One region of the Sporosarcina pasadenensis genome, then DNA from elsewhere that is predicted to be linked to it. Evidence: riboswitches for the same ligand, from Rfam matches in the RefSeq annotation. Region 1 holds a riboswitch; each other region holds the start of a gene.

Region 1 (7,107 bases):
GAATGTGAGAATGAATTCAGCTAAAATACGCAATAAAGGGTTGTTCAACAGATTTCTAGATTTCATCGAGAAATACGGCAACAAATTGCCCGACCCCGTAATGTTGTTCGTTTACATTGCCGCACTTATTTTAGTTTGTTCAGCGATTTTCGGCGTCCTCGGTACATCAGCTATCAATCCCGGAACCGGCGAAGAGGTGAAAGTCGTCAATTTGCTGAACGGTGAAGGCCTCATTATGATTTTATCTAATTTGGTGAAAAACTTTACGAGCTTTCCACCCCTCGGCCTCGTCCTCGTTGTTATGTTCGGTGTAGGGTTGGCAGAGTCAACCGGTTTAATCGCCACAGTCATGAAGACGACTATTTTGAATGCTCCAAAGAAAATCATCTTGCCGACAATCGTGCTTGTCGCAATTTTAGGGAATGCTGCTGCTGACGCGGCTATGGTCGTTTTGCCGCCAATTGTTGCGATGATTTTCATTGCACTTGGCAGACACCCGATTGCAGGACTTGCAGCCGCCTATGCATCTGTTGCGGGCGGATTTTCAGCAAACCTAATCATTAATGTATTGGACCCTCTCATATACGGCTTCACAGAAATCGGTGCACATATCTATGACCCTACCTATTCAGGGAATCCAGGGATGAACTACTACTTTTTAGCGGTTTCCACTTTAGTTTTAGTCCCTGTTGCAGTTCTTGTCACAACTAAAATTGTCGAACCGCGACTTGGCAAGTATGAAGGGGAGACTGAAGTATTAGAAGAAGTTTCATCTTTAGAGAAGAAGGGGCTACGATGGGCTGCACTTTCAGTCGCTCTCATTATCGGCGTTGTTTTAGCTCTTTCACTTCCTGCAAATGGGCTTTTTCGTCATCCTGAAACAGGAAGTTTAACGACCTCGCCATTGATGGATAGCCTTGTTCCATTAATGATGATCCTTTTCCTTGTGCCATCAATTATTTACGGAAAAATCGTCAAGTCTTTAAACAACTCAAAAGACTTCGCAGATCATTTGGCGAAGGCAATGTCCAGCATGGGCATGTATATCGTCATCTCTTTCGCAGCAGCACAGATGATTGCATACTTCAATTGGAGCAATCTCGGCCCAATCGTAGCCATCAAAGGGGCTGAATTGTTGGAAAACTTAGGCTTGCAAGGTCTACCACTGTTCATCGGCTTCATTATCGTCGCTGCCCTTATCAACTTCCTAGTTGCCAGCGCGTCCGCAAAATGGGCGATTCTCGCACCTGTTTTCGTACCGATGTTCATGATCATGGGATATAGTCCGGCATTGACGCAAGCCGCTTATCGCATCGGTGATTCCATCACCAACCCGATTACACCAATGCTTGCATACTTCGCCATCGTTCTGACATTCGCGAAAAAGTACGATCCGAAAATCGGAATTGGCACTTTCATGACCTCGCTTTTGCCATACTCAATCGCATTCGCAATCATGTGGATCATCCTATTCGCAGTTTGGTACTTGCTCGGCATCCCTTTAGGACCACAAGGTGAACTATTTTTGAATAAATAATCAATATTAATGTCCATAAGTAAAGGCAGCCCCCGATATTTCGGAGGCTGCCTTCATTTTATTCAATTGTAACGTTCTTCAGTTCCTTGACTGGGAGGAAGAGTTCGCCTGTTTCGTAATAGGTGATGGCGAGTCGGTCGCCTTCCTGGATGTAGATTGCTAGTGGAACAGCTTCGGTCGAGACAATATAGTTCCGGCCGTCATCGGCAAGGATCGAAACGATCGTGAAGTCGCCGGCGCGTTCCTTGTAGACACGCACGACAGTAACCGATGCTTTTCCCTCCTCGGCGTTCGAGCTGCCGTCGACTGTGCTGCCGCCACGTTGCAATGCCGTTTTGTAAAGCCTCAACGCTTCGTTCGGCGAATTGGCGTACACGGAGATTTCCGGGTTCGCTGCCGAAACGATGAAGTAGTTTTGCAGGAAGCCGTTCGAGTCAAGTACCGGCGTCAACCAGCTCGCTTCCCCATAGAAGTTATAAAGTACCGGCATTTCCCCGGTCCATTTCTTCTCAATGAATTTCTTCTCGATAATTTGAAGGGCGCCTTGTGAATCCATATACGATTCTTCCAGGTTGCCCGTATAGTAAGTCGCCTCGCCTGTACGGCCATCCGTCAATGCATAGCCGAGCATCGAGTCGACGCCTTCTTTCGGGCTCGTGAAATCAGTGAAATAATACATATGGCCATTCTCATCGAATACAGGGCTGACTTTCGATTCCGTTCCTTCGTCGGAAGGCAGTTTTACATCCTTCTTCCCGACGATTGAATTCCAGAATCCGTGGACGTATTTTCCGAAATAGCTGTTCTGGAGGCTGACCGCTTCCGGCGAAACCGCCCCATCGATGAATTCAGGGACTTTTGATAGCGGGTATTGATTCACCTCCCCATTTCCCGGATTGACCATGACAATCCCTTTGACGTCGAATCCGTTCCTCGCTGTAATGAAGTTTCCGTAGGAACGGATATAATGCGGCTTGCCTTCATCATCAATTTCAAGCTGCACATCACCGTAGAAGATGAGATCCGGCATCGCCATCCGCATATGACGCTCCACTTGTTTATGGAAGTATGATGAAGGGGTATACGACATTTCAGTTTTCACGAACTTCGGATTATCCGCTGAATCGGTCGCGCTCATCGTGAAGTAACCGGGCGTCGTCTTCCCATTCAACCATTTGAAGAAGCCCGAAAACTCTACCGGTGCGATGTAGACGAACTTCCCATCCACCTTTTGGATTTGCAAATTGCCAAGTTCATAGTAGCTCGTATTCGGCACTTGACCGAATGCCTTCTTCATTTTATTCCGGGCGAATTGGGGTGGAACGCTTGCAGGCGTCTTCGTTTCGTCGAACGCCTTGATTTCAACCTGTTGGTCCATTTCCACCGCTTTATATTTTTCATTCGCATTGAAAAGCGGCGCACTCAGGATGAACAAACTGCCTGCTAATGCCGCCAAGAAAAGGACAACCTTAGCGCTTCTTTCCTTTCCGGTTGCCAGCACGACGCCCGCTAGCGTGACGATGAGAGCTAGCGCCCACAACGACGTCCAATTCCTGTCCATATTTGAAACGTAATAAAGGGCAAACGTCAGAGCCGCCACGAGTACAACCGTTGCTGATATAGCTGCAATCCGATTGAAGGCAGGCTGCCCCTCTTTGGAGCCAGACGTAAATGGTACGATGATAATCGCGGAAACGATACCGGCGACCAATGAGAATAACAATAAATTTATCATGTGAACACTCTTTTCTTTTGAAATTAATCCTCCTCTACTATACGGACGAAACCGTCAAACGATTCGTTTTTCTGCTTGAATCCACAAAAAAACTATCTGCAAAAGTGAATTAACACATTACAGATAGTCCGATTGATTATTAAATTAATATGCACGCCTTACTTTTAGAATTTTGTACATACGGTGACCGAAAAATCCGGCAAGAATCGACAGCAGAATATCTTTCGGAAGGGGCGGCACCATCCACGCCCAAGCGACCGCATAGCTAAATGCGTCAGGCGCTGCGGCCCATAGCTTATAGGCAAAATACATCCAATTCGTTCCGAAAAGATAATTCACTACGAGACCTACAAGCCCCGCGACAATATAGCTGCGTAAACTGCCGTACTTTTCGACAATTTTTCCTGTTACAAACGCAACCAATATGAAAGAGACGATGAAACCAAAAGTCGGAAGCAAAATAGCGCCAAAACCCCCATGGAACTTCGCAAAAACAGGCGCCCCCGCCAAACCGACGACCATATAAACCGTCATTGCAATCGCGCCAAGCCGGCTTCCTAGCAGAAGTCCCGCTAACACCGCGAAAAAGGTTTGTAACGTAATTGGCACTCCGCCAATCACAAGGAACGGCACGAACGACGTAATATTCGCCCCGATCATCATTAATGCTGCAAACATTCCACAATAGACGAGACTGAGCGGGCTCATTCCGCTTTTCGTATTCACTGAAGCTGTTGTCATAATCCACCTCATAATTTAAGTTATCTACAATAGAATAAAAGTTAACTCAAATTGTGTCAACCTAATTTTCATTTCAGTTAACCAAACATCTGCGAATAAAAAAACCGATAGCATCATTCGCTATCGATTCCTGTATCAACGTTAATTGTCTTCACTTTTTGGGAATAAAAAATGGGCGAGTATTCCGCTTAGGACGGCTGCGCCTATTGTGATCCACACTCTCGACATGCCCGGAACTTCTTGAAAGTTTTTATGGAGCATCCACCATGCAATTCCGGCAACAAGGAGTGCAATCGGGACGGAAAATTTGAAAATCCTCAACGAATTCACCTTCTACCTTATATTCATAGGCCCATTCTATCACAATTCACCTATTGACGTATCCAATTTTTAACGATATGATGTTTTAAATTATTCAAACAACTGCATAACAAATTCTTATCAAGAGAAGCTGAGGGACTGGCCCGTCGAAGCTTCAGCAACCAGCCGTTTCGGTCAGGTGCTAATTCCAGCAGGTCCATTTCGGCCTGGCAGATGAGAAGAAGCGAGAATTCACTATCCAAAGCCTTCTTTTCAGCGAAGGCTTTTTTATTTTTCAGTTCTGTCGAAATTTTTCGCATAGAGAAAATGCATTTATGCGTAATTGGAGAAGGTTATGCGTGATTTCTCGCATTTATGCGCATCTTGCCGCGTTTATGCGTCTTTCGATGGTTTTATGCGTGTTTGGCGATGTTTATGCGCCTTTCGGGAGATTTATGCGTATTTGGAGCCGTTTATACGTTTTTCCGATGGCAGCATGCCGGATGTGTTCAAGGGATTAGTAGGTTAAGGGATATCGATTGAAGAGAGGATGATTTCTTATGAGATTGCTTGATCGGTTGAAAGATAATGTACTGGTGGCGGATGGGGCGATGGGGACGCTGCTTTATTCATATGGCATTGATTTTTGTTATGAGGAATTGAACGTTGAGAAGCCTGAAATCATCGAGAAGATCCACCGCGAGTATATCGACGCAGGTGCCGATATCATCCAGACAAATACATATGGTGCCAATTCTCTCAAACTTGCCCGTTATGGCATGGAGCACCGGGTGAAGGAATTCAATGAGGCGGCGATCCAGATTGCGAAGCGCGCCGCGGCGCCTGGCAATCAATTCGTACTTGGGACAATCGGCGGTCTGCGGGGCATCCGGAAAAGTGACGCTTCGCTAACCGAAGTGCTGACGATGGTGCGTGAACAGGCGGATGCTTTGCTTTCAGGCGATCCCGACGGACTGTTGCTGGAGACTTATTACGATTTTGAAGAATTGTCGACGGTCGTTACCGAGCTGCGGAAACTGACGAATCTGCCGCTCATTGCGCAAGTCGCGATGGATGAGCCCGGTGTTTTGCAAAATGGAATGAATCTCAATGACGCGCTTCATCAGCTGGAATCGCTAGGAGCGGATGTCGTCGGCGTCAATTGCCGGCTAGGTCCTTACCATACGATCCAAGCATTTGAAAAAGTGACGATTCCAGAGCGAGCGTTTCTCTCCGCAGCTCCGAATGCAAGCTTGCTCGATGTCGAGGATGGACGGATCGTTTATGCGTCCGAAGCCGATTATTTCGGGCGTGCAGCAACACTCCTCCGCGATGAGGGCGTCCGCCTGATCGGGGGATGCTGCGGAACGACGCCAAAGCATATCGCTGCCGCGAAAAAACAGTTGGCGGGACTGCCGCCGGTCACGAAAAAAGTCGTCACGCCTGAAAAACCGATCATCATCCGGGAAGCAGAGCCTACAAAACACGAACCGCTTCACATTAAAGCTAAAACACAAAGAACGGTCATCGTGGAACTGGATACGCCCCGCCATTTGGAGACGGAGCAATACTTCATCGGCGCGAACGAATTGCAGGCAGCCGGTGTGGACGCCGTCACATTGGCGGACAATTCCCTCGCCTCCCCTCGCATTAGCAATATGGCGATGGGGTCGATGTTGAAGCATGAACATCATATCCGGCCGCTCGTCCACTTGACGTGTCGTGACCACAACTTGATCGGGCTGCAATCCCATTTGATGGGGCTCGATGCGCTTGGAATCCATGACATCCTCGCCGTCACGGGAGATCCGACGAAAGTGGGCGATTTCCCCGGCGCGACGAGCGTCTATGACGTCTCCAGCATGGAGTTGCTGCAGCTAATCAAACAATTGAACGAAGGAATTTCTTTCACGGGCAAGCCGCTTCGCAAAAAGGCGAAATTCTCGGTCGCTGCGGCATTTAATCCGAACGTCCGAGTTCTCGACCGTGCTGTGCAACGTCTCGAAAAGAAAATTGAGTGCGGGGCGGATTATTTCATTACACAGCCCGTTTATACGAAGGAGAAGATCATCGACATTCACGAAGCAACGAAGCATTTGGATACACCGATCTTCATCGGCATCATGCCGCTCACAAATATTCGAAATGCCGAATTCCTGCATCATGAAGTACCGGGCATCAAACTGTCCGAAGAAGTGCTCGACCGGATGGCCGCATGCGGGGATGACCGTGAAAAAGCGACCCGGGAAGGCATCAACATCGCTAAGGAACTGATCGACACAGCAGCGGAACTATTCAACGGCATCTATATCATTACGCCGTTTCTCCGCTATGACATGTCCTTGGAACTCATCAGCCATATAAAAGAACTTGACGGGAAGAAGGAGAGGAGTATTGTCCATGCCTAAACATCCAATCGAACAACAGTTAAAAAACAGAATCCTCATCATAGACGGAGCGATGGGCACAATGCTGCAAGCGGAAGATCTCTCGACAGACGATTTCGGCGGAGAGGAATACGATGGCTGTAACGAATATTTGAACATCCTACGCCCCGATATCCTCGATAAAATCCACCGGGCCTATTTGGAGGCGGGAGCGGATATCATCTGCACGAACACATTCGGGGGGACCCCCCTCGTACTGGACGAATTCAGCCTCGGCCACCGAGCGTCAGAAATTAATATAAAGGCTGTGGAAATCGCGAAAAAGTGTGCCGCCGACTATTCGACACCGGAGTGGCCGCGTTACGTCGCCGGTGCGATCGGTCCGACAACGAAGACGCTTTCCGTCA
Region 2 (7,107 bases), on a different contig from region 1:
TGGCCAGGTGAGAAGACATCATCAATAGCACATCTGTTGGATCGGATTTGTCTGCTGCACCATCCCCATTCCCATCTATTCCGTACCCGCCAAAAAATGCGATAGTGTTCGGGGAAGTGTCGGATAGATCCGGATTCAAAGCACCGAACCAATGTTCAACAGGAACATGGATGGAAATTGGTCCGTCCACTTTTGGAAGGTCGTTACGTACTTGCTGGATATTCCTTTCATATTGATCGATCGCAGCAAGGTGGTACCACGGAACCAGTTCATTTGCGAATTGCAAATAAAAACCCATCCGCTCCTCCTTAATCTCCTTTTCGGTCCGTTGATCGGAGGCGGAGGCGATGTTAAGAGGAAGACAGAGACAGATCATTGCACAGAAGTAAGCAATCATATAATGGATACGCAAGTGGAAACCTCCTTTGTTGAATGATTAGAATTCCCCAATTGCACGATTTCATGATTGTTTGTTTGCATTTTTCATTGGTCGTCATATGATGGATTTCTTTTTGAGTGATATACTCAAGGAGATGAAATGAGAAGGGGAGAGGACGAATGGAAAAACTTCAATCGATTGAGCAGTTTGAGCAGTTGAAAAATGAGGAACGGACAATGTTCATGTTTTCGGCGGATTGGTGCCCGGATTGTAGGGTGATCGAGCCGTTCTTGCCTGCTCTAGAGGCGGATTATCCGGAGTATCAGTTTATTTATGTGGACCGTGATGATTTTATTGATGTTTGTCAGCAATTGGATGTGTTTGGAATACCGAGCTTTATCGCGTTTCATAATGGTGAAGAGGTCGGGCGTTTTGTAAGCAAGGACCGGAAGACGAAGGAAGAAATCGAGGCGTTCATTAACGGTTTGGATGCATGAAAAAAGAGATATCGCTAATCCTAGAAGGGATGGCGGTATCTCTCTTTTTATAATGAAAACGATTTCCACTCCAGGCGGACGCTTTCCGCGGGCGTCGCCTCAGCCTCCTCACTCCGCTTCGCTCCGTTGCGGGGTCTTCTGCTGACGCTTTTCCCGCTGGAGTCGCCGCCTTCCGTTTCAATCCCTCCTCCATCCTCTTTTAATTTTTATTAGAAGATAAAAGGGAATTCATTTTTTCTGGGTAGTCGGTGAAGATGGCTTGGATTCCGGTTTGTTTTAAAGTTTTTGCGTATGTTTCGTCGTTGACTGTGAATGTTCGGATCGGCATGCCGCTCTTGATTACTTCGGCCATGGACGGGCGGATTGCTGCTGGGAAGAGGATATGAAGAGCATTCGCTGGAATTTTGTGTAGATAGTCCAACGGGTGGACGAGTACTTCCATGAATAGTGCGGCCGTTTCGATGTGAGGATTGAGCTGCTTAACGAATTGAATGGCAGCGTGATCAAATGACGAAATAATAACGCGAGATTCCATTCGTCTTGTCTCAATTAAATCGAGCACTTTTTCGACCATTCCTTCGTATGGGAAAATATCTGATTTCAATTCGATGTTCAGTTTATGGTTAGTTGAATCGAATACATCGAGGACTTCTGACAGTGTCGGTATTGTTTCTCCTTGGAATCCGGGTGAGAACCAGCTTCCGAAATCATGTTTCTTCAAATCCGCTATAGACATATCTTTCACATAACCTGTGCCGTCTGACGTACGGTCGATTGATTCATCATGGATGACGACAAGTTCGCCATCTGCTGCCATATGTACATCGAATTCAACACCGAAAACCGGAAGACGTGCCGCCTCCTTGAATGCAGCAATCGTGTTCTCCGGAAAGTTACCTGAAGCGCCTCTATGTGCGAAGATTTCCATTTTGCTTCCTCCGATTTCATTTAACTAACATAAGGCCCGTGACATAAGGGCGACGGTGCTGTAACCGTTGCCCTCTGCCCTTGGAAATGCTCATTCCCAAGTCTTATTCGATTCAATTTCTTTTTTTAGGATTTCTGCACCTTTAGGACTAATGTACATGCCATTCGAAAGTTTTGTGTTCTCGGGAGTGATTTCTCCGGTTACGATGCACGCCGCATCGACTACATACTTCCGCAGGATGATCATATCGTCATCAACGAATATTTCCATTGGTGCGCCTTTATCGAGTTTCAAGGTGCTTCTCAATTCCTTCGGGATCACAATCCGGCCGAGATGGTCTACTTTTCTGACAATGCCTAAGCTTCGCATATTATCCTCCCTGACTTTATGTTTTTTTGTAAATATATCAACTATTATACCAGTAAATTAGGAAATTACAAAAAAATGAATATACTTTCTTTCAGTTTCCTATTCTTTCTATTCCTCTTATGCTACCTTTGAAACGTTTCTGGCCAGGATTTTTTCTGATAGAATAGGTAAGTCTTTTAAGAAAGGGGAACCAATTATGTCATTCATCAAGAAAAGACCGGTCGTTTTCGACTATGTTCAGATCATCCTAGGAGCGTCATTGGTCGGACTTTCATTCAATATATTTTTATTGCCATCCCGTATAGCTGCAGGAGGCATTTCAGGTGTCAGTACGATTTTGTATGAACTATTCGAATATAATCCTGCCTACGTTCAATGGATGATCAACATTCCTCTTATCGCGTTGGGACTGTTGCTTGCGGGGAAGGAGTTCAGCACAAAAACGATTGTCGGTACTTTTTTCGTCCCATTCGTCATCTATTTGACGAGTGGAATCCAATTGTCTGTCGATAATCCGCTACTCAGTTCCATCTATGGCGGTATTATGCTCGGTATTGGGTTGGGAATTGTTTATAGAGGAAATGGATCGACTGGAGGAACTGCATTAATCGCCCAATTACTGAAGAAGTATACAGGCATCTCAAGTGGCTTTTCACAATTGATTGTCGATGGTATTGTCGTTGTCACCTCAGCTTTCGTGTTTAATTTTGAACTTGCTTTGTATGCACTTATGTCAATTTATGTAACGAGCAAGGTGATTGATTTCGTCCAGCTCCAAACATCACCGACAAAGCTAGTCCTTATCATTACCGACCATGAAGAGAAAATTCAATCGGTCATCCAAAATGAAATTGACAGGGGATTAACGAAAATGAAGGCGACAGGAGGCTATTCAAACAACGAAAAAACAATGATCTTTTGCGTTGTCGAACAGTCGGAGGCTGTCTATTTGAAGAAACTACTTCAAGCTGCTGAACCGTCGTCATTTGTCATTTTCCTAAACGCTTCCGAAATATTAGGGCTTGGTTTTTCAAAAGCGAAAGTGCATCGTTGAAACAAATCAGTATACAATCCCATGATTGATGATATAATAGTCACAATTGAATAATTCTTATCAAGAGAAGCTGAGGGATTTGGCCCGTTGAAGCTTCAGCAACCTCTGCGATTGCAGGAAGGTGCTACCTCCAACAAGATGTGAATCTTGAGAGATAAGAACGGAGAAACAGATGCAAATCCTCGTTCCTATCTTTGGGAGCGGGGTTTTTTATTTTATAAAGGGGGAGCAACAATGCCAATCAATATACCTGAGCAATTACCGGCACGTGAGCTGTTGAAAGAAGAAAAGATTTTCGTCATGGATGAACGGCGGGCAACTACCCAAGATATCCGTCCGTTAAATATCCTCATCTTGAATTTAATGCCGGAAAAAGAAAAGACGGAACTTCAATTGCTTCGTCTGCTCGGCAATACGCCATTGCAAGTGAATGTTTCATTTTTGAATACAGCGACGTACGAATCTAAAAATGTGAGCAAAAATCACTTGGAATCATTTTACACGACATTCGACCGTGTTAAAAATCGCCGTTATGACGGGCTCATCATTACAGGAGCCCCAATCGAGCACCTTCAGTTTGAAGATGTCGCCTATTGGGATGAGTTGAAACTAATTATGGACTGGTCGACGACAAATGTCACTTCTGTATTGCATATTTGTTGGGGAGCGCAAGCTGCTCTTTACCATCATTACGGAATCGACAAATTTGAGTTGCCGAAAAAGCTATCTGGCGTCTATAGTCATCAGTTGACCGATCCGACAATTGAGCTGGCTCGTGGTTTTAATGATCTATTCAACGCACCCCATTCACGGTATACGTCTGTTTCAATTGAAGAAATTGAACAGGAGCCGCGACTTCAATTATTAGCGGTATCGGAAGAGGCAGGCGCGTTCATCGTCCTGTCTAAAGACGGCAAACATATTATGATCACCGGCCATTTGGAATATGATGCGTGCACGCTCGCCGAAGAATACGAACGGGACTTGAAAAAAGGGATCGATATAGATATGCCGGAAAACTATTTCCCAAATGACAATCCGAAAAAGCAACCATTGAACACATGGCGCTCACATACTCATCTTCTTTTCTCAAACTGGTTAAATTATTACGTCTACCAAGAAACTCCGTACGTATGGGAATGAAAATCTAAAACAAAGCAGCAAAGCGGGAATAGATGAAATCCCTGCTTTGCTTGTTTTTTTCTCTGTATATTGTAATAGTTCTATCACACACTACCGTTGTGGAGGTGTGTACAAAAATGATTTCAGATGCAATTTCTAAAATTGATTTTTGGGAAATGACGTTTAGAACAATTTTTGCTTTTATCATTCTTATGCTCCTCGCCAGAATGATGGGGAAAAAGCAGATTTCACAGCTTACTTTTTTCCATTACGTCACGGGTATTACAATTGGTTCCGTTGCGGCTGAGATATCCGCTCAAACGGAAACCCCATTTCTGGATGGGGCAGTCTCAATGATTTGGTGGGCTCTACTAACCGTTTTTGTGAACTTCCTAACAATAAAATCGAAAAAAGCGAGAATCTTATTCGATGATCAGCCGACCATTGTTATACACAGAGGCAAAATTAGTGAAAAAGGGATGAAGAAGGCTCGTCTAACATTGAATGATTTGAACATGATGCTCCGCGAGCAAAGCATTTTCGCTGTTGCAGACGTTAACTATGCAATTCTTGAGACGAACGGCCAGTTAAGTGTCATGAAAAAAGCGGCTCAAGAGACCGCGACGCGCAAAGACGTGAAAGCACCCGGCAATGAGCCAAAATATATACCGACAGAAATCATTTCAGATGGAAAATTAATCAAAGAAAACTTGACCGAGCTCAAACTGACAGAAGAATGGGTTTATGAGCAGCTGAAGAAAAACGGTTTCAGCAAAGTGGAACAAGTTTATTATGCAGAAATCCTCACAGACGGCACTCTCCATATCGACCAACGAACTGAAGAGAAGTAGGGACTTAAGGGATACGCCCCATTCCCATTTCGACATCCATCTAAGGGAGAAAGGTCGTCTGCCCCTTAGATGGATTTTTTATGTTATAATGAATGACAGTCAGTCAGCGGAAGGGGAATCAATCATTGGATAAAAAAGAAAGAATCGTCCGGGCGGCCATTGATGTTTTTCGTAAGCAAGGGATCGAGAAAACGAAAATATCTGATATTGTGAAAGTGGCAGGCATTGCTCAAGGAACATTCTATTTATATTTTCCATCAAAACTGTCATTGATGCCTGCAATTGCTGAAGTGATGGTCGCAAAAACTTTGGAGATAGTCACGGATAAGGTATCGGATGATGCACCATTTCCAAAACGGATGGAGCAGCTCGTCGACGCCATTTTTGAAGTGAGTGAAGAATATCATGAAATTCAAGCACTCATTTATTCGGGATTAGCTTCAACAGAACATCTGAAAGATTGGGAAACGGTATACGCACCTTTTTATAAGTGGGTAAGTGAAGGCCTTCAGCAAGCGATTGGCGAAGGGGCAATCCGAAATTCCGTCAATCCCGATAGGACAGCTAGACTCGTCATCGGTCTAGTAGAATCTGCAGCCGAACAAATATATTTATATGATACCGACAAGGAAGATGAGGCGGTCATACAAAAAAATGAAGTGAAGAACTTCTTGAAGCACGCTTTGGCGATTAAATAGATTCGACTTGTTCCAGGATGTTAGCTATGCTACTACGTCTTGGAGCTCATATATATTAAAATGAATGACAGTCAGTCATTTGGTAAGGGGTAATTTGCAATGAACAAATCATGGTTATACGTCGCGCTGACAAGTTTTTTCGAATTAGTATGGATATTCGGTTTCAATGTCGCCTCAGAATGGTGGCATTGGATCCCGATCGTCTTGTTCATCTTCGTTGACTTTCATTATTTGGCGAAGGCTTGTGAAAATCTCCCGACAGGTACTGTTTATGCAGTATTTGCGGCGGTTGGTACGATAGGGACCGCATTAATGGATGTTTTCTTGTTCGGAGAAACTCTGGGAGTAGGTAAAATATTCTTCATCCTAATTTTAGTTGTGGGTGTAATCGGCTTGAAGATTGCTGACGGTGCGGAAGAAAAGAAAGGATTTGTTAAGTGATGGGTTGGTTATTTGTATTTGCGGCAGCAATAAGTGAGTTTATCGGTGTTGTCGGTTTGAATAAGTATAGTAAGCGGAAGACAATCACCAATACAATTCTTTTCGGGGGCGGCTTTGGAGCGGCATTCGCATTTCTCTATATGTCCTTCAACTATTTACAAGTGAGCACTGCATATGCCGTGTGGATAGGTGTCGGAACTGCGGGTGCAGTACTCATCAATATGCTCTTTTTCGGAGAATCAAGAAGCGTAGGGCGTATTGCCAGTGTGATTTTGATTGTTATCGGTGTTGTTGGATTAAAAGCTTTGTCTTAATGATAAAAAGAAGCTATGTAACTGTATAGGCAACTAAACAAAAAGGAGCCCTACTGTGAGTAACGGGTTCGGTTGATGGGGAGTAAAGTGCAATTAACAACGTAAATAACAGGTTAATTAGCATATATTTCAACATTGAAATAGCCATATGAATAACAAGTAAAAGCGCTTAGAAATTTGAGCGCTTTTTAGTATAATATTCCACTATCCTTATTGAACTAAAGCACCTGTAAGTTTAAGAAGATTTTTCTACTTCATTCTTCCGCTTTCTCCTGTAAAAATAACGCCATAGATAAAAGGTAATTAAAAACGCTAACAAAGGAATATAGTGATAATTCTGTTCGCCATAAAATATAAGGATGCTTGCTATGATAAGTGTTGGTATAAGCAAATAAACATACATTCTTACTTCCTTGTTTTTAAAACTTAATTCATATCGTTCACTCATATACTC
Region 3 (7,107 bases), on a different contig from region 1:
GTTTTAGCGGTTGTTGTTATTGTATTATCATTTATTCTAAGCTCATTTGGTATTTCTGTTGTCCATCCTGGAAGCGGTGAAGTAGTTCCAATTAAAAATCTGGCTTCTGGTGAAGGATTAGAATATATCTTAACTTCCATGCTTAGTAACTTCACTGGATTCGCTCCATTAGGCTTAGTATTAGCTATGATGCTCGGTGTTGGACTAGCTGAAAAAGTAGGGTTGTTGGATTATGCGATTCGTAAAACGATTCTAAAGGCCCCTCGTGCATTAGTAACGTATGCAGTTGTTTTTGTGGGAATCATGGGTAACTTGGCGTCAGATGCAGCGATGATTTTAATTCCCCCATTGGCCGCAATGGTCTTCTACAAAATGGGGCGTAATCCGATTGCAGGTTTAGTGGCTGGATTTGCTTCTGCAGGTGCAGGGTTTACAGCGAACCTATTGATTGTTGGAACTGACGCTCTTTTAGCGGGTATTTCTACTGAAGCTGCTAAAATTATGGATGAAACATTAGTCGTTACACCAGTGGATAACTGGTATTTCAATATCATTTCTGTTTTTGTATTAACGGTAGTTGGTGCATTGATAACAGAAAAAATCATCGAACCAAGGCTTGGTAAATATCAAGGAGAAGCAGTAGTCGTAGATGTCGAAGAAAATCCAAGAGCTGGAAAAGCATTTAGAAATGCCGTCATTGCCGGATTAGTGTATTTAGCAATCCTCATCGTTGCAATTAATGTGCCAAATAGTGCTTTGAGAAGTGAAGATGGTGGATTGATACCATCGCCATTCTTATCAGGTATCGTTCCTATTATTCTGTTTTGGTTCTTAACGATTGGTGTTACGTATGGAATAACATTAGGGAAAATTAAGACGTCAAAAGACGTAAGTAAATATATGGCTGAATCGATCAAAGACTTATCAGGTTATATCGTTTTAATATTTGCAATCTCCCAATTTATCGCTTACTTCAACTGGTCAAATATTGGGATTTGGATAGCAGTGAATGGGGCGGAATTCCTTACTGAAATTAATTTTACAGGAATGTGGCTAATAATCGGCTATATACTTCTAACTGCAATATTAGAGTTTTTTATTACTTCAGGTTCTGCAAAATGGGCACTGGAAGCACCGATATTCGTACCGATGTTTATGAAGCTAGGATATCATCCTGCGTTCACACAATTAGGTTATCGTGTAGCTGACTCATCTTTTAATATCATGACGCCATTAAATCCATATCTTGTCGTGATTCTATCGTTTATGCAAAAATACGATAAAAAGGCTGGCATTGGGACATTGATGTCACTGATGATACCGTATTCACTTATATTTTTAGGTGTTTGGATCATTTTAATTGCAATCTTTTACACTTTCAATTTACCACTCGGACCGGGAGTTACACCATTTCTATAAGATAAATGCTAACATGAATGTAGCAAGTTAGGCAGATGCATGTCTTATAAACGATAAGGGAGATTGATACATGATGGTCTTAGATCTTAATTCCGATTTATCGAAAAAAGTAATTGCTTGGAGACGGGATTTTCACCAATTTCCGGAAACAGGGTTTCTTGAAATGCGAACGGCTTCGATTGTAGCGTCTATCCTAGATGAACTAGGGTTTGAATTATCAATGGGGAAATCTGTAATGTCGGTAGATCATTGCATGGGGAAACCGGATGATCAGGCTACGAATGCACATTATCAATGGGCAATCAAGAATGGAGCTAAGCAAGGCTATGTTGCAAACTTTTCCGATGGATATACTGGTATAGTTGCAACACTGGATACCGGTATAGAAGGACCAACAACCGCCTATCGATTTGATATGGATGCCCTTGATATTAACGAATCGGAGTTGGACAGTCATTTCCCTAAGCAAGAGGGATTCAGATCAAAGCTTCCCCATAAAATGCATGCGTGCGGTCATGATGCCCATACAGCAATTGGATTAGGTTTGGCGACAGTTATTGCTAACAATAAAGAAGCCTTAAAAGGGAGAATCAAATTGATCTTTCAACCTGCTGAGGAGGGAACACGCGGCGCGAAATCAATGGCGAGTGCTGGAATCGTAGATGATGTAGACTATTTCATCGCCTCGCATGTTGGGACAGGGGTCCCCCATCAACATTTCGTTGCTTCGAATAACGGTTTCTTGGCCACATCGAAACTGGATATCACTTTCAAAGGTAAGGCATCCCATGCAGGAGCACAACCTGAAGAAGGAAATAATGCATTGTTAGCTGCTGCCAATGCGGCATTAAATATTCACGCAATCTCTAGGAATTCAAAAGGGATTTCAAGAATTAATGTCGGTGAATTACATGCTGGTTCAGGAAGAAATATAATCGCAGATTATGCGTTTCTAAAAGCAGAAACACGCGGGGAAAATTCTGAAGTGAATCAATTTATAAAAAGTCAGTTAGAAGCGATTATTAAAGGTGCAGCACAAATGTATCAAGTCGATTATCAAATTGATACAGTCGGTGAAGCACTTAGTAGTCAAGGATCGAAAGAGTTGGCAGTGATTCTCCAGGGATGTGCAGAAGAGTCAGCCATGTTAAAAGAAACAGCTTTGGAATCAAATGACGCGGCTGGTTCCGAAGATGCAACTTATTTCATGGAACGAGTGAAACAAAATGGTGGACTCGCAACATATTGTATTTTTGGCACAGACCTTCCTGCCGGACACCATAATGAACAATTTGACATCAATGAAGAAACGATGCTTGCAGCCGTAGATGTCTTATTTAAATCAGCTATACAATTAAACAGTCTTTAAGATCAGTAGTAAAAAAGGGAATCCTCGGGATTCCCTTTTTATGTTCCATCGAAAATTTATAAGTAATTATGAATAAAAATAAATAAATATAATATACTGTGTAATCCCTGTCGTAGCAGTCAATGAAACTGAATTAGCATGCACTATATTTTAAAATAATGAAAATATGAGTTGACAATTTATTTTTATCTGTTTATACTAATTTTCAATCAGTTAGATTTTGAAAATGATTTTGACAATTACATACATCTCTTATTAAGAGTGGCGGAGGGAATAGGCCCGATGAAGCCCGGCAACCAACAGATGAATTGATCTGAAAAGGTGCTACATCCTACAGGTGTTTTTAGCCTGGAAGATAAGAGGAGGAATTTTGCAGCCCTCTTCTTATTGAAGAGGGTTTTTTATAATCATTAAGTTAAAACCGGATTTGTGCATAGATAAATCCGACTATGCCAATAGGAACAGTTAATGATTGGGTTAAATTGATTTTCCATATAAAAATGAGTTTAGGAGGAAATGAACATGAAAAAATGGATTGCATTAATATTAACGGTTATCAGTATAACGATTCTGATGTCAGCTTGCTCATCCAGTGAAGGCAAGGAAAAGGTGGAGTTGAAAAAAGTTGTGTTGGATTATGCATATTACTCGCCAACTAGCCTAGCGTTGAAGGAATTTGGTTGGGCAGAGGAGGCGTTTGTGGAACAAGGGATTGAAGTGGAGTGGGTACTCAGCCACGGAAGCAATAAAGCACTTGAATTTCTAAATTCAAAAAGTGTCGACTTCGGTTCGACAGCTGGGGCTGCAGCATTAATCGCCAAGTCGAATGGTTCACCCATTGAATCGGTCTATATTTATTCGAAGCCGGAATGGACTGCGCTTGTTGCCACAGGCGATTCGGACATCACATCAGTAGAACAATTGAAAGGTAAGAAAGTGGCTGCAACGCTAGGGACGGATCCATATATATTTCTTCTCCGCTCGTTACAAGAAGTTGGGTTGTCGTCCAAAGACTTGGAAATTGTAAATTTACAACACTCAGATGGCGCTAACGCTCTTTTGACAGGTCAAGTAGAAGCGTGGGCAGGGTTAGATCCACATATGGCAAAAGTTGAAGTCGATTCTGGTGCAAAGTTATTTTTACGTGATCATGAAAAAAATACGTACGGAACACTGAATGTCAGATCTGAATTTGCTGAACAACATCCTGAAGTAGTTGAAACAGTGATTGAAGTGTATGAGAAAGCACGGAAGTGGGTTTTGGAAAATCCGGATGAGGCAGCCGACATACTTGCAAAAGAAGCTGAGATGCAATTGGAAGTAGCGAAAAAGAGTTTAGAGCGTAATGACTTCTCGGATCCAATCCCTGGACAGAAACAAATCGATGAACTGACTGCAGCGGGTGAAGTGTTGCAATCAGAAAATGTAATTAAAGGGAATGTGGATATCCGAACGATTGTAGGAGAATTGATTACTGATCAATTTGCAAAAAAAGTTATCGAATGAAATAGGGGGAATAGACATGACGGTCAATATTGACGAAAAAGAATTGTTTAAAGTAAAAGCAAAAAGATCGGTCAAAATTAACTTTGAAAATAAGGTGAGAGGTTTAGCTCTTGGCTTGATCATTCCATTCATTCTATTAGTCGTTTGGGAAGCGGCTGTCCGTTTCAATTGGCTCGATGCCTATGTCTTTCCGGCTCCGACAACTATTTTGCAAAAAATTATTGAGTTAGCCCAAGAAGGGACACTTTGGGGACATGTGGGAATTACGTTCTTTCGGGTTATGATCGGATTTCTAGCAGGAACAATTGCCGCGGTTATATTGGGATCCATCGTCGGTTATTTTAAATGGTTTGAGCAGTTGATGGATCCATTAATTCAAGCGTTTCGCTCAATTCCATCTCTAGCCTGGGTTCCGTTGTTTATCTTATGGATGGGTATTGGAGAGTCGTCAAAAGTGATGTTAATCGCTGTCGGTGTGTTCTTCCCGATCTATCTGAACATCGTCTCAGGTATTCAAGGTGTAGACCGTAAGTTAATTGAAGTCGGTAAGATCTATCATTTTACTCCGTTGCAAATTGTTCGTCGTATCATCTTGCCCGCTTCACTTCCTTCGTTTCTCGTCGGTCTACGTAGTGGTGTCGGATTAGGCTGGATGTTCGTCGTAGCTGCGGAGCTAATGGGAGCAAGTCAAGGGCTTGGGTATTTGCTAGTCGTTGGTCAGAATACGTATTCGCCCGAGCTTATTATCGCAAGCATTATTTTATTTGCATTGTTAGGGAAAGCAACCGATTCGTTGTTGAAGTCATTGGAAGCACGTGCATTGAAGTGGCAAGACAATCTACAAAACCAACTATGATGGAGGGATGACGATGCTGAAGGTGGAACATGCATCAAGGACGTTCAATAACGGACTTGCAGGATTCAAAGATATTTCATTTTCCATTAAGGAAGGGGAGACTGTTGGGATCTTAGGAACGAGTGGATGCGGAAAAAGTACATTATTACGCGTTTTGTCCGGACTCGATCAAAACTATGAGGGGGAAATCGAATTTCTGGGTGAGGGGGAACAGCCAATTGGGATGATCTTTCAAGAACCGAGACTAATGCCTTGGCTTACCGTAAAAGAGAATATTTTATTCGGTGCGAAAGATGAGAAGGAGAAACAGGCAACGGTACATGAGTATTTGAATCTTGTCGGTTTGTCTGATTTTGATGCTCATTATCCGAAAGATTTGTCTGGAGGAATGGCGCAACGAACCGCAATTGCCCGGGCACTAATTGGCGAGCCGGATGTCTTGCTTCTAGATGAACCTTTTAGTGCATTGGACGCTTTCACTAAAATGCAATTGCAGGATTTATTGTTAAAAATTCAACAGAACCGTTTAACAACGATGGTAGTCGTTACGCATGACATCGATGAAGCACTTTACTTATGCGATCGAATATTCATCCTCGGAGGTCAACCCGGCACATTGCAGGCGGAGTTGTCGATTGACGTAGTGAAACCGAGAAATCGGGGCGATTCGTTCTTGGCTGCTAAAAAAGCGGAAATCCTTGAGCTTTTACATATCGAAAAGGAGGTTGTCTAACATGGCTAATGAGGAAGTGATTTATCCATCTGAAGGGAATTACAACATTACAGCTGAACTCCCTTCAAGAAACGATTTCACATGGAAAAGTATCGAATCAAATTTTAGTTGGTCTTCTACTGGAAAGGTGAATATGGCCTATGAATGTGTCGACCGCCATGTCGTGGAAGGGTTTGGAGAGAAAGTCGCTTTACATTATTTTGGTGAAAAAGAAGAGTCTACACTAACGTATCGCGAACTGAAAGAGAAAACAGATCTATGGGCTACTGTATTAAAAAAGAAAGGAGTGAAAAAAGGGGACTTCGTCTTTATCTTTTTACCGAAGCATCCTGATTGTCATATCGCAATGCTTGCTGCAATTAAGCTTGGTGCTATTGTTGGGCCGCTATTTGAAGCGTTTATGGAAGATGCAGTAAAGGAGCGGATTGCAGATTGTGAGGGCGCTTATTTAATCGCTTCGCCTGAGTTGATCAAACGCGTGCCGCGTGCAGAATTGCCATCACTGAAAACGGTGTGGATAACGGCGGAGCCCGAACAATGCAAGGGTGATGAAATTTCATTGTTTGAGGAAGCACGAGCTGTTAAGGCTGAAAAAAACATCATCGAGTGGGTGGATTTGGACCATGCGCTTAATATTCATTATACGAGCGGGTCGACAGGTCGGCCGAAAGGAATTATCCATGCTCACCGAGTGATGATCCAACAATACATTACAGGTAGATGGGTATTGGATTTGAAAGAAGATGATGTTTATTGGTGCACGGCACATCCGGGCTGGGTAACAGGAACGGTGTACGGAGTTTTCGCTCCATTGCTTAACCGGACAACGATTGTCATTCACGGTGGCAGATTTAATGCCGATGAATGGTATTCCGTGTTAGAAAGATCCGGTACAACAGTTTGGTATAGTGCGCCGACAGCTTTCAGAATGTTGATGGCGGAAGGGGATGATAAGACAGCGAATTATGATTTGTCGAAGATCCGGCATATCTTAAGCGTTGGCGAGCCGTTAAATCCGGAAGTGATTCGTTGGGGGATTAAAACATTGTCCAACCGTATTCATGATACATGGTGGATGACAGAAACAGGGGCTCAACTCATTGTGAATCTGCCGTCCGATAAGATTATTCCGGGTTCGATGGGTAGACCTTTTCCGGGGATTGAAGCGGCGATTTTAGGAGATGATGGCGAAACGCTTGCACCTGGCGAAGTGGGTCATTTAGC

What was found. A riboswitch is a leader RNA that binds a small molecule or an ion and turns the genes downstream of it on or off. The one in region 1 is predicted to bind S-adenosylmethionine.
Region 2: it holds a riboswitch for S-adenosylmethionine, as region 1 does, so the genes downstream of both, metA (homoserine O-acetyltransferase MetA) here and AB1K89_RS10075 (bifunctional homocysteine S-methyltransferase/methylenetetrahydrofolate reductase) in region 1, are expected to answer to the same signal.
Region 3: it holds a riboswitch for S-adenosylmethionine, as region 1 does, so the genes downstream of both, AB1K89_RS11760 (aliphatic sulfonate ABC transporter substrate-binding protein) here and AB1K89_RS10075 (bifunctional homocysteine S-methyltransferase/methylenetetrahydrofolate reductase) in region 1, are expected to answer to the same signal.

Annotation. Positions count from the first base shown of each region.
Region 1 covers NZ_JBFEGM010000006.1:131,688-138,794, reverse strand. Annotated here, with positions in the region: gene AB1K89_RS10095 (AbgT family transporter) at 11-1,537, shown strand; gene AB1K89_RS10090 (hypothetical protein) at 1,596-3,272, opposite strand; gene AB1K89_RS10085 (biotin transporter BioY) at 3,417-4,013, opposite strand; gene AB1K89_RS10080 (hypothetical protein) at 4,155-4,334, opposite strand; SAM riboswitch class I at 4,449-4,554, shown strand; gene AB1K89_RS10075 (bifunctional homocysteine S-methyltransferase/methylenetetrahydrofolate reductase) at 4,874-6,721, shown strand; gene metH (methionine synthase) at 6,714-7,107, shown strand, end outside.
Region 2 covers NZ_JBFEGM010000002.1:30,892-37,998, reverse strand. Annotated here, with positions in the region: gene AB1K89_RS03945 (M23 family metallopeptidase) at 1-412, opposite strand, end outside; gene AB1K89_RS03940 (thioredoxin family protein) at 559-876, shown strand; gene AB1K89_RS03935 (glycerophosphodiester phosphodiesterase) at 1,076-1,804, opposite strand; gene AB1K89_RS03930 (AbrB/MazE/SpoVT family DNA-binding domain-containing protein) at 1,895-2,173, opposite strand; gene AB1K89_RS03925 (YitT family protein) at 2,370-3,227, shown strand; SAM riboswitch class I at 3,282-3,388, shown strand; gene metA (homoserine O-acetyltransferase MetA) at 3,462-4,370, shown strand; gene AB1K89_RS03915 (YetF domain-containing protein) at 4,487-5,200, shown strand; gene AB1K89_RS03910 (TetR/AcrR family transcriptional regulator) at 5,293-5,898, shown strand; gene AB1K89_RS03905 (DMT family transporter) at 5,998-6,339, shown strand; gene AB1K89_RS03900 (DMT family transporter) at 6,339-6,653, shown strand.
Region 3 covers NZ_JBFEGM010000007.1:204,855-211,961, reverse strand. Annotated here, with positions in the region: gene AB1K89_RS11770 (AbgT family transporter) at 1-1,419, shown strand, start outside; gene AB1K89_RS11765 (amidohydrolase) at 1,490-2,788, shown strand; SAM riboswitch class I at 3,038-3,150, shown strand; gene AB1K89_RS11760 (aliphatic sulfonate ABC transporter substrate-binding protein) at 3,311-4,294, shown strand; gene AB1K89_RS11755 (ABC transporter permease) at 4,311-5,150, shown strand; gene AB1K89_RS11750 (ABC transporter ATP-binding protein) at 5,164-5,883, shown strand; gene acsA (acetate--CoA ligase) at 5,885-7,107, shown strand, end outside.